2 regions of the Abyssisolibacter sp. ZYX002 genome follow, and region 1 is predicted to be linked to the other one. Evidence: riboswitches for the same ligand, from Rfam matches in the RefSeq annotation. Region 1 holds a riboswitch; the other holds the start of a gene.
The links. A riboswitch is a leader RNA that binds a small molecule or an ion and turns the genes downstream of it on or off. The one in region 1 is predicted to bind S-adenosylmethionine.

Region 1 (8,494 bases):
TACTCTAGGTATCACTCGTATTAATGTATATGCTGGTCTTGCTGGATTTTATTTGCTACGCGATTTAGATAGTAAAATAGAGCCCCTGCTTCCTAAGAAGCCATATGAAATTCCAATAGTTATTCAAGATCGTTCATTTTTTGAAGATGGTTCATTATTGTTTCCTAGCGATGGTGTTAATCCTGATGTTCATCCATACTGGATTCAATCTTTCTTAGGTAATACTATTATGGTTAATGGTAAAGTATGGCCAAATTTAGATGTAGAACGTAGGCAATACCGATTTAGACTAGCTAATGGATCGCATTCTCGTTTCTATAATCTTAAGCTCTCAAATAACCAATCTTTTATTCAAATTGGTTCGGATGGCGGATTTCTAGCTTCCCCTGTTGAATTAAAAGAACTTTTAATTTCACCAGGAGAACGCGCTGATATATTAATAGACTTTTCTAAACTAGATCATGGAACTAAAATCATTTTTACTAATGATGCTCCAGCTGTTTTCCCTAATGGAAGTCCTCCTGATCCAGATACTGTTGGGCAAATTATGCAATTCACTGTACTTGAAACTCCAGCAGTACCTCCTGCTAAACTTCCAGCAGAACTAAATAAAATACCTACACTAGTACCAAATGTACCTAAAAAAATCTTAACTCTTAATCTGGTAAGTGGGCCAAACGGGCCTCTAGAAATATTATTAGATGGTCAAAAATTTACCGCTCCTATTTCAGAATTGCCTATAGTTGGGTCAACGGTAACGTGGGAAATTGTAAATTTAACTGGAGTTACTCACCCTATTCATATACATCTATTGCAGTTCAAAATGCTTAACCGTCAAAAATTTGAAAGGATTAAATATACAGAAGATTGGACTAAACTTAATGGTGAACCTCCTCTTCAGCATCCAACAATACCATTAGACGTTAAGCCTTATCTAGTAGGTAACCCCATAGACCCAGATATGAATGAACGAGGATGGAAAGATACTATTCGAGCTAATCCAAATGAAGTAACTAGAATTATTTTGCGATTTGCACCTCAAGATGCAAATCCTAAAAAAGCAAAACCGGGAGTAAATTTGTTCCCATTTGATCCTACTTTTGGCCCAGGATATGTATGGCATTGTCATATGTTAGACCATGAAGATAATGAGATGATGAGACCACTTAAAGTTATTTCTAGTCCTATACCTGAAGCAAATCCACAATCTTGTTGTCAAGTTATCACTACAGGAACAACACAGCTAGTACCGCCTGCATTAAATGATGCTCCTTTAATACATAAAAATACAGTGCACGCCAAAATTGAAAAAGTATGTCCTGAAAAAGTCGTAATCAGTGGCTTTATTCGTAGATCTATCGCCTATACTGCTATCTTAGAAAATGGTAATGAAAAGAACCACGAAATTATAGATGATATACCTTTTGAATGTGTCATTGATAGGGAAGATGCTAATGAAGGTGATGATTTTCAAATTACAGGTGCATCTATATTATGTGAAGTATTTGCACGAACACAAAACTTTAGCACAAACAACATCACAAATCAACTATTGGCTTATAAATTTGTAGAAAAAGACATCGTTAAAATCTGCATAAGAAAAGGATGCAGTTAATTTCTATTTCAAATAATTCATCCGTATTATTCTGACTTTAGTACGGGCAATTTTTTAGCATAGAAGTAATAAAAGCGTAACAACCATCCTCTCGTTACGCTTTGCTTCTATTTTAGTTTAATTTTTATATGCTTATTATTTATAAGAAAATCTCCTTGATATATTTGGTGTACACTGACGCTGTCAACTATATAAAAACTAAAAAGTTATAAATTTTATATCTCCCCAAATACCTAGTTTATCATTTATCACAATCAATATCCCGATAATATCAGGTATACTTTTAACGAATCTAATTCCTTTAGTTATATCTTCTTCTGATTTTATGATATTGCAAGTTGCGGTTGCTACTGCATCTGCTAGTATAGTATCTTTAGATAACACAACAACTGCATCAGCCTTTCCAAAGCTTAATGAGTGCCCTATCATTCCTGATGAAGTACATATACCTATTGGAGATTCATTAGGATTTATTTCAATTCCTATTTTTTGCGAGAGAGGTGATGTGCCGGCATAAATCGAAATAATTCTTTTTTTATTTGTAGCTACAAATAAGTCTCCTCCATTTTCTATGATTATTTCATTGCTATGTTTTAATAAATCCTTCCCTACATACTCCGCCATAGCTCCAGCTACTCCAGCCATAGGTCCAACACCAGCTCGGTTTGATGCATTAATCATAGCATTTGCTATCAAAGGCGCATTAACATCTTCTTTAATAGGTTTTAGAGAGTGAATAAACTTTTTGTTCATATTGCCGTACATCTCCAATTGAGACCTGTATTTTTTAATATACTGCATAGCTTCTTTTTTTAAATCAACATCTGCTGAAATATATAAATCTGTTTCTTTTATAATTGCAGTAAAATTAACTAAATTCGAAGTCTTCAAGCTTTTTCTATAAGTTCTTTCTTCATACATACAATGCACCCTATACTATATATATGAAATAGCTCTAGTAGGACATGCTCTTTTACATAGTTTACATGTCAGGCATTTTTTACTGTCAACCTGTATATGCCAATTTGCATCCATATTTAATGCAGATGCTTCACAAACTGCCGTACATGCACCACAGTTAACACATTTATTTCTATTTATATTAATACTGATATTAGACTGAGCTAATCCTATTCCTTCTTTTTTAAGATAATTTATAGCATTAATTATCTCACTTTCTTTTCCTTTAATTTCGATAAAGAAATTTCCATTTTCATTACATTTTATTTTTTTTGTTGTTGTCATTTATCATTCCTCCTTAATTTTCATTGCCTTAACTATATTGTTTTGTGGAAACCGTTGTATAGGCTCTTGAATAAAAAAATCACCATTCTCTATCCAAAATTTAAGCTCATTAGCAATTTTTCTAGCTTTCTGTAAACTAGATAGTGGAGTTGTCTTTATTTCTTTTCCATCAATTACTACTTTTCCACTTCTAAGTTCTTCATAGCTAACTTTCGCCACTGAAGGTTTATTTTTTTTCTTAACACTATAATCTATAACACTTGTATATATGTCTTTATTTTCTACACATACCTTTTTCATCATATCTTCATCCAATATTGGTATTGGGATACCTATACCTACAAAAATAGATGTACCATAGTTTTCAAATACAGCAGGCTGAATATACTCAGTATCCATATCCTTCAAATCTCCAATAACAGCTAGTGTTGCTGCTGGTCCTAAAGTCACACCATTAACACCTCTATTAGCCGATGAATTAAACTGTGTTCCTTGCCACGACACATATCCTTGAGCCCCTGCTAGGAAAATCCTAGTACCTATTCCTATAGTTCTGTAATTAGGATCATTTAGCAATGGACTAAGTTCTCCTGATGTAGAATAGTTAATATTACCCTTGCTTGGCTTTAATATTCCCATATATGTGTATATCTTTTTATCACTAGTATTTATTGCGGCTGCATAATTTTGATAAGCATTTCTAGGATTAAAAAGATAAGCCTCATTTAGGTCTTCTAATCTTACATTAGTTTGTACTTCACTTCTTGGATAACAATCTGTAGGACTTGCTTTGGCTTTCAATTCTATTTCTTTACCATCTATTAAATCACATATTACATGAGCACCACCATATTCTCTTCCTCTGTCTAATGATTCTTCTGTAGCACCTATGTAGGTATCAACTGCTGCAAGCCCTCCGCATGCCGTAACATTGTTTAGCGTGATTTTGCTCATCTTAATAGGCGGGTCTGAATGCCCGAAATTTAAAAATGCCCCAGATGAACACATAGGTCCAAATGTTCCTGTGGTTACTACATCTACCTGCTTAGTAGCTTCTTCTATTCCTTTTTCTTTTACAATACCGATTATTTCTTCTGCAGTTACAACCACTGCTTCCCCTTTCCTGATTTTTTCATTGATTTCTTGATAAGTTTTTTTAATCATCTTTTAACTTACACTCCTTTCTTTGTGAATAAAGTTTAATAGTTTTTAAAATTTAACTAACTATTGTCACGTTATGATATATAATATAAAAAAACTTTCTCTAAATGATATAGAGAAAGTTCGTTGATAACTCTTATCATTCGGCTATGCCGCTGGTTTTAGCACCTTGCATAAAGCAGGTTGCCGGACTTCTATGGGCCAGTTCCCTCAGTCACTCTTAATAAGATTATTTAATTCGTTCTAATATATTTTTATAAAATTTGTTGGTATACCAACTTAATTAATAAAGATTATAAACTAAATATTATGGGCTGTCAACAAAAAAGTTTTATTAACTTATTCAATACTACATTTCTATTTTATTTCAAAACTGAACCTAAAAAGGGATTAAGTAACCATTGAGTTGCCAAAAACATCAATAAATTAACAATAAATAAAAAATAACAACTATCCAATATCTTCGTTATAATTAAGTCACCAATACTACTTCATTACAGAAGAATAAAGCGTAACAACCATCAAGTCGTTACGCTTCACTACTTCTTTAGATTTAATTTCTATTTGCTTACTAGTATTATCTATACGAAACTCTCCTTTGTATATTAGATGTGATACTGGTATTATTTTATACCCCTGTTTTGTCAGTTTATCTAATATTAATGGTAAAATGATTAAAATTATTTTACATATCATTTTTAGTAGTTCAACATTTAAGTTACATGATTATTCAACCTTAATCTTTGTTATATTATCATCGTATATTGAGTATAAAAAATCAAAGCTTATATTTTTTGCTTTAGCAAATTTATCATCATTTAATCTAATAGTATCATTCTTATCGATACAATATGATTTAGAACTTTCTTTTCCCTGAAAATTTATACGCAAATACGGCTGTTGTATTGTATCACTACATTCTTTAAACTCAGCTTTATTAAATAACTCTGTTAATTGTTTTATTTGTTCTTGATCTTCTATTATAGCTACACTACTATTAAAACCATACCCTATTACAACAGTGTTTATATCCATATTTTCTTGTGTTTTAGAGTTTTGGCATCCCACTATAAATAATACAATTAGAAGTGAATATCCCAATATAAAATTCTTCATCTGACCTACCTCTCTCACTAATTAATTTAGAAATCAATCTTATATTTCCAAAAAGTGTTTTTAACTACTGTAGGATATGGGCAATGCATTTCGGGATGTCTATATAGTCCATATCCTCCCCATTTTGAAACCACGGTTACATTAGTTCCATTTACTGATGATATTATTCCTGAATGTGCTTTACCCTCTAAAGGATAAAAAATTCAGTATCCATTTTTAGGTGAAGAAGATTTCTTATAACTTCCATCACTCATATATTTACTTGGATTATCCATCCACCATGTATTTCCACTAGATACATTGTACCAAGCATAATCCTTTTATTATTTTTTTCCTAGGAAAATTATTTCTTGAATATAATGTAAACCAGCTAAATTTAATTGTCAATATTTTCTTATGATTTTAATTTTTACTTAATTTAATATTTAATTTCTTTGTTTTTTATAGGGCGTGGGGAAACCCCACATTTATAACTATTAACTATACCAATAGGAAGCTTGAATGTTATTATATATATCCCATCAGTAATATAATACGTTTCATTACATAAAAATAAAGCGTAACAACCCTCAAGTCGTTACGCTTCACTACTTATTTAGATTTAATTTCTATCTGCTTACCAGTATTATCTATACGAAATTCTCCTTTGTATATTAGATGTGATACTGGTACTATTTTATACCCCTGTTTTGTCAATTTATCTAGTATTAACGGTAAAAACTGCTCTACATACTTGGAGTTGTTATGAAATAATACTATAGAACCATTTTTTACATTTCTGGTTACTTTATCTATGATATTCTTAAAATCAACTACTCCTATAAAACTTTTGCTAGATTATTTCTTACACAAAAAGCGTAACAACACCTCAAGTCATTACGCTTCTCTATTTATTTAGCTTTAATTTCTATCTGCTTACCAGTATTATCTATACGGAATTCTCCTTTGTATATCAGATGTGATACTGGTACTATTTTATACCCCTATTTTGTCAGTTTATCCAATATCAACGGTAAAAATGTTCTACATACTTGGAGTTATTGTGAAATAATACTATTGAACCATTCTTTACGTTTCGGTTACTTTGTAAACAACTGGTTGAATTCCATAAGATTTTCAATCAAAACTATTAGCACTGGATATAAAAATACAACCCTGTATTAAAGCCGTTTCCAAGGCATAATACACAATAGCTTCTCTTTAATTGTTGTTTTATTTATCTAATTTTATGTATTTTTTATATACTCAAATAAATAGGAGTTAATCACATTCGTTTATGCGATTAACTCCTATTTTATTATTTCAATATTTCTATTTCTACTATTTTGCCCTTGTCAGGAATTAATCACACAAACCAATATTTCTCTAATCTCGGAGATATTGTTTTCTTTAACACTTTTATCTCTTACACATTACTATCTTCTGTTGCTTTTTATGTAACCCTTCTATATTAAAACATCAGGAATTAATCATACTTTTTACATGATTAATTCCTGTTTAATTGTTTAGTTATTGACTGTTCTTGTAATAATTTTATAATTATCTACTAATCCATATGTTATCATTTCAGGTTTATCCCAATAAGCCACAACTACATCTAATGGATACATGTAGTCTCTCTCACCAATTTCAGCTAAACTGCTACAGTCAACTCTTTCATCCCATATCCATTTTCCTCCAAGATTAACTATTATCACTTCTCCCATAAATGCCCCTGCATTTATAAGCACTTCTCTGTTATCCTTCATCGTTCCACTCTTTATATTTTTTAGTACCTCCTCTAGTTTACTAAGTAAAATATGTGGTTCTTCTTCTAAATCAAGATTATACTCCTTAGCAAACTGCTTAGCTCTTTCTCTTGGATTATTATATAAATCTCTGTCCATATCTATAGTAGCTCTTTCTTCTGGTATACTTAATAGTTCTAGGTATTTAAACCCATCATTATTTTCTATCACATCAACAAGTTTATTTAGAACTTGAGCTAAACTTTCATCTGTGTATTCTTCAAAGTAATCTATGTCTTTTGATAAAATACGACCTTCTATTCCAACTCTATCTATGGAGGTAGCTATTTCTACTCTCATTTTTTTTCCAAAATCGCTCTTTTGAAATCTTATATATTGCTCTACTCCTTCTTTTTCTCTAGCGTAAACCCATACTCCACTGCCTTCTGTCCCTTTATATTTAAACCCATATTTCTCTAATCTCGGTGATATTGTTTTCTTTAACACCTTCGTTACTGACATATTTATCAACTCCTCTTATTTATATCTATCTAATACAATCAAATTGATAGCTCTGAATATTGCTTCCACCACCACTTAAAAACCATACTCCGAAAGCTAATCCAAATCCTTTTTTAGCTTTCTTTATCAATATTGAACCATTTTTTACATTTCTGGTTACTTTATCTACTACCAGCTGGACTCCGTAAGACTTCTAATCCAAGCTGTCAACATTAGTTATAAAAGTACACACTTGTTTTAGTCGTTTCTAAGCGTAATACAGAATAATTTCTTTTAATTGTTGTAATTAAAGCTACTATACCAACTTAAATGTATAATCAATAGTAACTTTTATGTATTTTTTATATACTCAAATAAACAGGAATTAATCACATTACCTGATTAATTCCTATTATATTTTTATGAAAAATATCCTATTCAATTTTTTTCTTTCTCAAAGTTTTTCATTAAAGTTTCAGCATTCTTCGTAACCTTCTCAAATATTATACTTTGCTTATTCATTTGATCTTTATCGTTATTAATTTTAGCTTCAAACCATAATCTGTTTGCTACAACCATATCATTTATTGCTCCTATTAATTCTATTTCATTAGTTCTAAGAGCATTAATTGTATAAGTTATAGAATTTGTTTTACTTTTTAATATTTTTTCTTGTCTATATGATATACCTTCTCCTTTTGACATGGTTTCTTTTATATTTTTATAGATGTGATTACATACAATATATACATGCTCTCTAATTACAGGATTTTCATAACTCAACTCTCTATTTTGCCTCATTTTTTCCCGCATTTCAGGTCTTTGCATGTAGTTATTAATTATCACTAAGGATATTATAAGCAATGTTATTATTATTATTTTACTCCCAATTTTCATTACATCAAGCGTCTCTTTCTTTTTTACCCTATACTTAACTATTAATACAACCTGTATATTAAGCCAAATAAATGTTATCAAATGTAAAGAATAAGTTATGATATTCTTAAAATCAACTACTCCTATAAAAAACGTTAGTAATAAATACATTAAGCAATATGGCATTAATATTTTAAGTGCTATTTTCTTAGGAACATAATATTCACTTGCCCAATTGATTACATTAAAATAT
Region 2 (8,494 bases), on a different contig from region 1:
AGGTAATAACTATAATTGATAAGATCAGCAATCCCCCTGCTCTAACTAGACCTAATTATGAGTATATTAAATACATTCCTATACTTATGTATCATGAAATAAATACTCTCCCACATAAAGGTCCAGCTAGTCTATATGTGAGTAGAGAGAACTTTAGTAAACAGCTTGATTTACTTAAAGATTACAACTATAATACAATATCTATGTCACAGCTTTACAATCACTGGGAAAATAACTATCCTCTACCCAAAAATCCTATAGTGTTAACATTTGATGATGGTTATCCCTCTCATTTTAATTATGCTGCAAATGAACTATCTAAAAGAGGAATGTGCGGAACATTTTATCTTATTACATCAACTTTATTAAATGATACTCCTCGCTCTCCAGATCATGTGAGAAAAATATTCTATGATGGTATGGAGATTGGTAGTCATACAGTAACTCATGTTGATTTTCATTATAATAGTAACGCCAAAATCAGTAAAGAAATTGCTCAGTCTAAAAAAATTCTTGAAAAAATGATAGATTCTAAAATTACTCATTTTTGCTATCCTGCAGGTCATTCTACGGTTTATGGTATAAATGAAGTAAAAAAACATGGATATTTGACTGCTGTTAAAACAAAATATGGTATTAGTAAAAAATCTGACGACTTCTTAACACTAAAGAGATTGAGAATAAACTACTATGATACTGCTAATTATTTCTTGAAAAGATTGGGTGGTAATGTAGCGTACAACGCATCACATCAATAAACTTAAGAGTTTTATTTGTTTATATATTATTCTATTTTATAACTTAACATTTATTGGCTACATTTATATTCACTTTTTAAATATCTGCTTATTAAAATATGTTGACAATTTCGCTTTATTGCATTATACTTAATATAATTTAATAGTCTTATTAAGAGTGACTGAGGGATCTGGCCCTACGAAGTCCAGCAACCTACTATAAGTAAGGTGCTAAAACCAGCGGCTATGCCGAGTGATAAGAGATGATTATAACCCTCTTTTCATTAAAGAGGTTTTTTTATTTTATAAAACAATTAAATATTTCTTATTGAGAGTGACTGAGGGATCTGGCCCTATGAAGTCCAGCAACCTACTGCAAGTAAAGGTGCTAAAACCAGCGGTTTATTAACCGAATGATAAGAGCTTAAATAGAAACTCTCTTATCTTAAGAGAGTTTTATTTTTACTCAAAATTAACAGATTCGTTACTTATAGATAACTGTATCATCAATAATAAATAGTATTGTTTATATTACTTTACTCATAAAAAAGGAGAGATTATAATGTATATTAGAGATATGTTTGACAAAGAAAAATCACTTATTTCGCTAGAAATATTTCCACCAAAAAAAGAATCAAAAATCGAAACAATTTATGATACTATATTCAAACTCAAAGAACTAAGACCAGATTTTATAAGCGTGACATATGGTGCTGGAGGTAGTACTAAAGATACAACGATTGATGTTTCATCATTTATTCATAGAATTTCAAATGTTCCATCATTGGCTCATTTGACATGTCTAACTTCAAATAAAGAGGAACTCAATATCACCTTAGATAGTTTGCATAAACAAGGAGTAAAAAACATACTAGCTTTACGAGGAGACTATCCTTTAGAAGGCTACCATGAAAATCATGGTTTTAAATATGCTTCTGATTTAGTAAAGCACATTAAAGAAAATTATGATTTTTGCATAGGAGGAGCGTGCTATCCAGAAAAGCATTTGGAGTGCGAATCTTTACACCAAGATATTGATAACTTAAAACAGAAAGTAGACTCTGGAGTTGAATTTTTAATTTCACAGCTATTTTTTGATAATAATTTATTCTACGAGTATAAAGATAAAGTTAGAAAGAAAAATATTAATGTTCCTATTTTAGCAGGTGTTTTACCAATTCTTAATAAAAATCAAGTTAAGAGGATTATTGAGCTTACTGGTTGTTCATTGCCTAAGAAAATCAAAAAGATTATAGAAAAATACGAACATTCACCAAATGCTTTAAGAGAAGCTGGTTTAGCATATGCAATCGAGCAAATTATTGATTTATTGTCATGGGATACAGACGGTATCCATATCTATACTATGAATAAACCAAAGGCAACTAGTCATATTTTAAATAATATAAAAGCGATAAGAGGAGTTGTATGTGATGAATGTGCATGCTAACAAGCGTGTTGGTCCATTAAATATTGACCGTAATGAAGTTTTGCGTTATCTTAGATATAAAAGCTCTGACATTGATAAATACACAATGGACATGATAACTGAATGTATCAAGGAAGTGAAATCTATTTCTAGTGGTAACTATATTTATAAACTTTTTGATATAGACATCGAATACAATATTTATCTTTATGAATGTGATACGGAAATAGTTAGTGAAAATTTAAAACAGCATTTAAGCAATTGTGATAAGTGCGCAATTATTGGTGCTACTTTAGGTATTGATATTGATAATAAAATACGATATTATAGTAAAACAAACCTTACAAAGGCTATCATTTTTGATGCTTGCGCTACAACTGCAATAGAATCTTTAGCTGACTTTGTAAGTTCATCAATAGAAGATATGGTTTCCAAGAAAAACTATAAAACAACCTCTAGATTTAGTCCCGGTTATGGAGATTTGTCTCTCGATTATCAATCCAAAATATTAAGGGTAATTGAGGGTAATACTATAGGGCTAACATGCAATGACAATAATATTCTTATACCTAGAAAATCAATTACGGCTTTCATAGGTATAGGTAAAAAAATACTAAAAAAGAGTACTAGTTGTAACAATTGTAACTTGAGTAAAGACTGTATGTATACAAAGGATGGGGATATATATGAATGTACTAAAAAAGTTAGGTAAAGACTTTATATTTCTGGATGGTTCTATGGGTACTATGCTTCAAAGCTATGGTATGAGAGCAGGTGAGATACCAGAAAAATATAATATCAAAAAACCAAATACTATACTAAATATACACAAAGCATATGTTAATGCAGGTGCTGATATAATAACAACAAATACTTTTGGAGCAAATGCATATAAGCTGAAAGATTCAATCTACAGTGTAGATGAAATCATCAATAATGCTGTAATGCTAGCTAAAAAATCAGTCACACATCAACTAATTGCTTTAGATATTGGCCCACTCGGTCAATTGTTAAGTCCATTGGGCACGCTAAGCTTTGATGATGCTTATGAAATGTTTAAGCAACAAGTTATAGCTGGTGATAATGCAGGAGCTGATATAATCTTAATCGAAACTATGAGCGATTTATATGAAGCTAAAGCAGCTATACTAGCAGCCAAAGAAAACTCTAATTTACCTATTTTCTGCACTATGACATTTGGAGAAAATATGAGGACTTTAACTGGCACTGATCCCCTAACGATGGTAGAGGTACTTGATGGTCTAGGTGTAGATGCTTTAGGTATAAACTGTTCACTAGGCCCAAAGCAAATATCTAGCGTAGTAAAAGAAATAGTTAAGTACTCTAATAAACCTGTTATCGTACAGCCTAACGCTGGACTACCTGAGATAGTAAATGGAGAAACAAGATATACTTTAGATTCATGTCAATATGCACAAGAGCTTGCGGACATTGCAAATATTGGTGGTGCGGTATTCGGAGGTTGCTGTGGCACAAATCCAGAGTATATTAGTAAAGTTATTACTTTGTTAAAAAATAAAAAGCCTTTAAAATCATCTAACTCAAAGTTAACAACTGCAACTTCAAGCACAAAAACGGTTATAGTTGATGAAAAAATATGCATTATTGGAGAAAGGATAAACCCTACTGGTAAACCAAGACTTAAAGCTTCTATAAATAGCAATGATTATAGCTATGTTATACAAGAAGCTATAAAGCAAGTAGATAGCGGAGCTGATATCTTAGACATAAATATCGGGATACCTGGGATTGACGAGATTCAAAAAATGAAGGATGTAATATTTGAACTTCAATCTATAATTGATACACCTTTGCAAATTGATAGTATGAAAGCTAAAGTAATAGAAACTGCTGTTAGATACTATAATGGTAAACCAATTATTAATTCAGTTAACGGAAAGCAAGAAAGCTTAGACTTTATTTTACCTATAGCAAAGAAATATGGCGCTTTAGTTGTAGGTTTAACTCTAGATGAAAATGGTCTGCCTAAAACTATAAATAAACGTGTAGAGATTGCTGAAAAAATAATAAATGAAGCCAAAAAATACAAAATACCAGAAGAAAACATTCTAATAGACTGCTTGACATTGACAGCTTCTTCTAACCAAAAAGCAGTGTTAGAAACTTTAAATGCTATAAAAATCATTAAATCAAAGTATAACGTAAAGACAACTTTAGGTGCTAGTAACGTTTCGTTTGGTCTTCCAAACCGTAATCTAATCAACAGTACATTTTTATCAATGGCACTTAGTTATGGTTTAGATGCTCCAATAACTGATCCAACTGTTAAATCTTTAAAAGATACAATTATGTCTTATAGAGTTTTAGCGAATATAGATCATGGATGCGAAGACTTTATATCTACTTATTCAAAAACTGATTCAACGCTAGAAGTTGTCACAAAAAATGATGACACTCTTTCTCTTGTCGATATAATAATCAAAGGACTAAAAGATAAAGCAGAAGATAAAACACTAAAGTTACTAAATACCTTAGAGCCTATGAATATAGTAAATAATCACTTAATAAAAGCTTTAGATATAGTTGGAGATAGGTATGAAAATGAAACTATTTTTCTACCTCAATTAATTAGAAGTGCTGAGACAGTAAAAATCGCTTTTGATGCAATTAAAAATCACTTACTTGAATCAGGCAATATGGACATATCTAAAGGCACTATAATACTTGCAACAGTAAAAGGTGATGTTCATGATATAGGTAAAAATATAGTTAAGATACTGCTTGAGAATTATGGTTATAAAATTATTGATTTAGGTAAAGATGTTTCTAAAGAAAAAATAATAAGTTCTATCACCGATGAAAATGCCAAGCTAGTCGGACTTAGTGCTTTAATGACAACAACTGTTCCTTCAATGGAAGAAATCATCAATGCTGTTAGAGAATTAGATGATTCTATAAGCATAATGGTGGGTGGTGCTGTATTGACTGAAATTTATGCTAAAAAAATAGGTGCTCATTACTACGGAAAAGATGCTAAGGAAGCTGTGCGTATTGCTGATATGGTATTTGAAAAAAAATTATAGCACTCTTAACTATATTAGTTCAGCCTTTAAAAAGTGTAACATTTAAAAAATATTATAAATGGGGTGACTTGATGAAAAAAACTTTTAACTTTATCATTATATTAATTGTTATATTATTAAGTTTGACAGCATGCAAGCAAGATACTAATTCTATAAAAAATACAAATGAAGGCGTGCGCCCACCGTTAATAGTATATAAGAATGTATTATACCAAACAACAGGAAAAGAAGAACCTTTTAGTAATGAGTTTACACTTATTGGAGAAATACAAAAGAAAATAAATCACAACGAGCTACCAAAAAAAGAGCTTCATTCAAATGTATTAAAGAACTAAAGTATATACTAAAAAGAACATAAATGAAGCTGTATATATTGAATATACAGATAATAAGTTAATACGGTATGTAGTTTCACAAAGTAAATAATCTTAGATTTCTCTCTGCTAGTTCAAATGCTTTAGTAGCGACAGTCTAGTGATATGGCTTTGCATATTTTCAAGTACAGCAAGGACATAATAATAGTAATAAATTACACGTTAAGAGGTGCCCTAATGAAGAGTAATTCTTTTATATCTAATAAGGAAAAGCTGTATATTTTTATAAAGTTTCTTGTAACTTCTATATCTACATTACTTTCGTTTTTAATACCTATTGTAATAAAGAATATAATTGATCATAAGGAATCTGGATTTGATCGGAAACAATTATTGTTATACGCAATCATATATATAGTTGTATATATAGTAAAAACTCTATTGGGAATTATTATAACTAGACAAAAGTTCATGTTATTGCAAAGCTTACAAAAGCAAGTATTTCGTAAAATTATGGTATTGAAAACTAAAAGAATAGGCAATACCTCATCAGGTCAGTTAATAGAGGTCATAGATAAGGATGTAAACAATGCCAGTACTTATTATTTCGAGGCATACCCTGATATTATACTCTCTGTTATAAACTTTTTGGGTAGTATTATTATTATATTTTATTTAGATATATTAATTACCATTGTTATTATTGTAGCACTTCTTTTATTAGCCGTTATTATAGTACCTATGTATATCTATTTAGCCAAATTTACCGAAAAAGAGTATGAAAATCATAAAGGCTTTATTGTATTTTTAAATAACATAATTAAAAGTTTGCCCCTCATAAAAGCAAGTGGAACAGAAGACGTTGAGATTGATATGGCTAATAAACATTTTGATAAGTCATTTAAAAATACTATTAAATCATTATCTATGGAAAGATTTGTAACTCCTATCATAGCCAGTACTTTTATTATAATAATTGGTGGCATTGTTGTATTTATATCTTTCAGAATTTCTATGGGCTTAATTACTATAGGAGAACTCACAGCTTATATCTTATATGCCCTAAAAGGGATAGTCCCATTATTGTTGATTATATTTAAATCAAAAGAGCTGGTTGTTGCTCGTAATAGTATAAAGAGAATAAAAGATATTTTATCATATGAAGAAGAAGACTTATATAGTGGTAAGAATTTAAAATATGTTGATAATATTAGATTTGATAATGTGAGTTTTAGATATACTAATGAAGACATACTAAAAAATATATGTTTAAGGATAAATAAAGGTGAATATATTGCTATAGTTGGGGCTAGTGGGACTGGAAAAACAACGCTTATTTCTTTAATTGAAAGATTCTTTGATCCAACTGAAGGTAGCATATTGGTGAACAATGAAGATTACCAATCTTATACCTTATCATCTCTTCGTAAAAATATTAGCTATGTTAGTCAGGACTATATTATTATGAATAAGAGTATTCGCAATAATATAACATATGGATTAAGCGAGAACTTAAGTGATGATGAAATTTTATCTAGGTTAAAAGGGATACAATGTTTTGATTTTATTTTAAAGCTAGAAAATAAGCTTGATTTTGTTGTGTCGGAAAATGCTATGAATCTTTCTGGAGGACAAAAGCAAAGACTTGCTATAGCACGAGCATATTTAAGAAATAGCGATATTTGGTTATTAGACGAAGCTACTGCAAACCTTGATTCTCATGCAGAAAAAGATATAGCATCTGTACTATCCATAATCAAAAATAATAAAGTTATTATTAGTATTGCTCATAGATTATCGAGTATTATAAATGCCGATAGAATTATTGTTATAGAAGATGGTAAGATTACAGGTGATGGTGAACACAATACATTATTAAAAACCCATGATTATTATAGAAAACTTGTTGAGAATCAGTTCATAAATAAAGAATAGTAGATTAATATACTACAGCTCACTACCCTATTTATAATTTAGATTGATGACTAAGTCATCTAGATAGCAAACTGTAGTATATATCTTTATTTAGACAAATATACAGTCATGCACTTATAATATTCCTTATTTTCTGTATGAATAATTTCTTCTATTTTCAATCCTGCGTCATTAAGCTCTCTCCCCGTGATAATCTATATTCACACATCTAAATGATGTGCTTGCAACATTGATTTGCTCTCCCGATCTTAGATTTCTTTCTGCTAGTTCAAATGCTTTGCTAGTGTTAGTATGTCTTTCTTCTTCTAAAGTCGTTTGATTTATTGGATAAAAACAAAAAAATTTAATCTATTTTATTTTTATGCAATCAAATATCTAACATTAGAAAAGTATCAAAAATAAGATTTTATTCCTGTTATTTTCTTGTTTTATATAGTTAATGTTACTACCTTAATGACATTGTACATCAGGATTGTTTTCAGTACTGATCTTTGATTATGTTTTATAAAATGAAAAATATAAAATATGTAGAATTAGTAGTATTATTGGTTTTTTTGTGATATTATTTTTTATATGGTAATAATTAAGTTGTAAAATATGAGTTAAAGGAGGTACAATGTTAACCTACTTTAAACTGGGGATTTATTGAAATGTTTATGGTCAATGTTCATTCATAATATAAATTTAAAAAACGATGTGTTATTATTTAATACATTATGCCTATAAGTTAACTAGCGAAAAATCTGATTTATTATATGAATATAATTGGAATAGAGCACAGATAACACTTGATGGAATGAAAAATATCCATGATTCTAGAAGATGCTTAAAAAATGGAAATGGGACATTTGATAAAATAATTTAAACATGCATTACATTTTAAATAACAATAAACTACCATATATAGATTTAAGAATTAATTATGACAATAATAATCTGAAAAATATACCAGAATTTATAAAATATATCTCCAAAGAATTTAATCCATCTGAAATTAGACTTTCTTTTGGTTTA

Region 2: linked by a shared signal. The riboswitch ahead of metF (methylenetetrahydrofolate reductase [NAD(P)H]) and the one ahead of P3X86_RS11335 (homocysteine biosynthesis protein) in region 1 are both predicted to bind S-adenosylmethionine.

What each region holds. Positions count from the first base shown of each region.
Region 1 covers NZ_JARMXH010000003.1:272,310-280,803, reverse strand. The annotation lists gene P3X86_RS11350 (multicopper oxidase family protein) at 1-1,615, shown strand, start outside; gene P3X86_RS11345 (UPF0280 family protein) at 1,814-2,536, opposite strand; gene P3X86_RS11340 (ATP-binding protein) at 2,552-2,860, opposite strand; gene P3X86_RS11335 (homocysteine biosynthesis protein) at 2,864-4,024, opposite strand; SAM riboswitch class I at 4,155-4,251, opposite strand; gene P3X86_RS11330 (hypothetical protein) at 4,508-4,717, opposite strand; gene P3X86_RS11325 (hypothetical protein) at 4,748-5,137, opposite strand; gene P3X86_RS11320 (YjcZ family sporulation protein) at 6,317-6,361, shown strand; gene P3X86_RS11315 (hypothetical protein) at 6,643-7,386, opposite strand; gene P3X86_RS11310 (hypothetical protein) at 7,804-8,494, opposite strand, start outside.
Region 2 covers NZ_JARMXH010000002.1:598,637-607,130, forward strand. The annotation lists gene P3X86_RS08815 (polysaccharide deacetylase family protein) at 1-758, shown strand, start outside; SAM riboswitch class I at 904-1,000, shown strand; SAM riboswitch class I at 1,060-1,160, shown strand; gene metF (methylenetetrahydrofolate reductase [NAD(P)H]) at 1,300-2,187, shown strand; gene P3X86_RS08825 (methionine synthase) at 2,171-2,878, shown strand; gene P3X86_RS08830 (homocysteine S-methyltransferase family protein) at 2,853-5,231, shown strand; gene P3X86_RS08835 (hypothetical protein) at 5,303-5,566, shown strand; gene P3X86_RS08840 (ABC transporter ATP-binding protein) at 5,783-7,480, shown strand; gene P3X86_RS08845 (SPASM domain-containing protein) at 8,348-8,494, shown strand, end outside.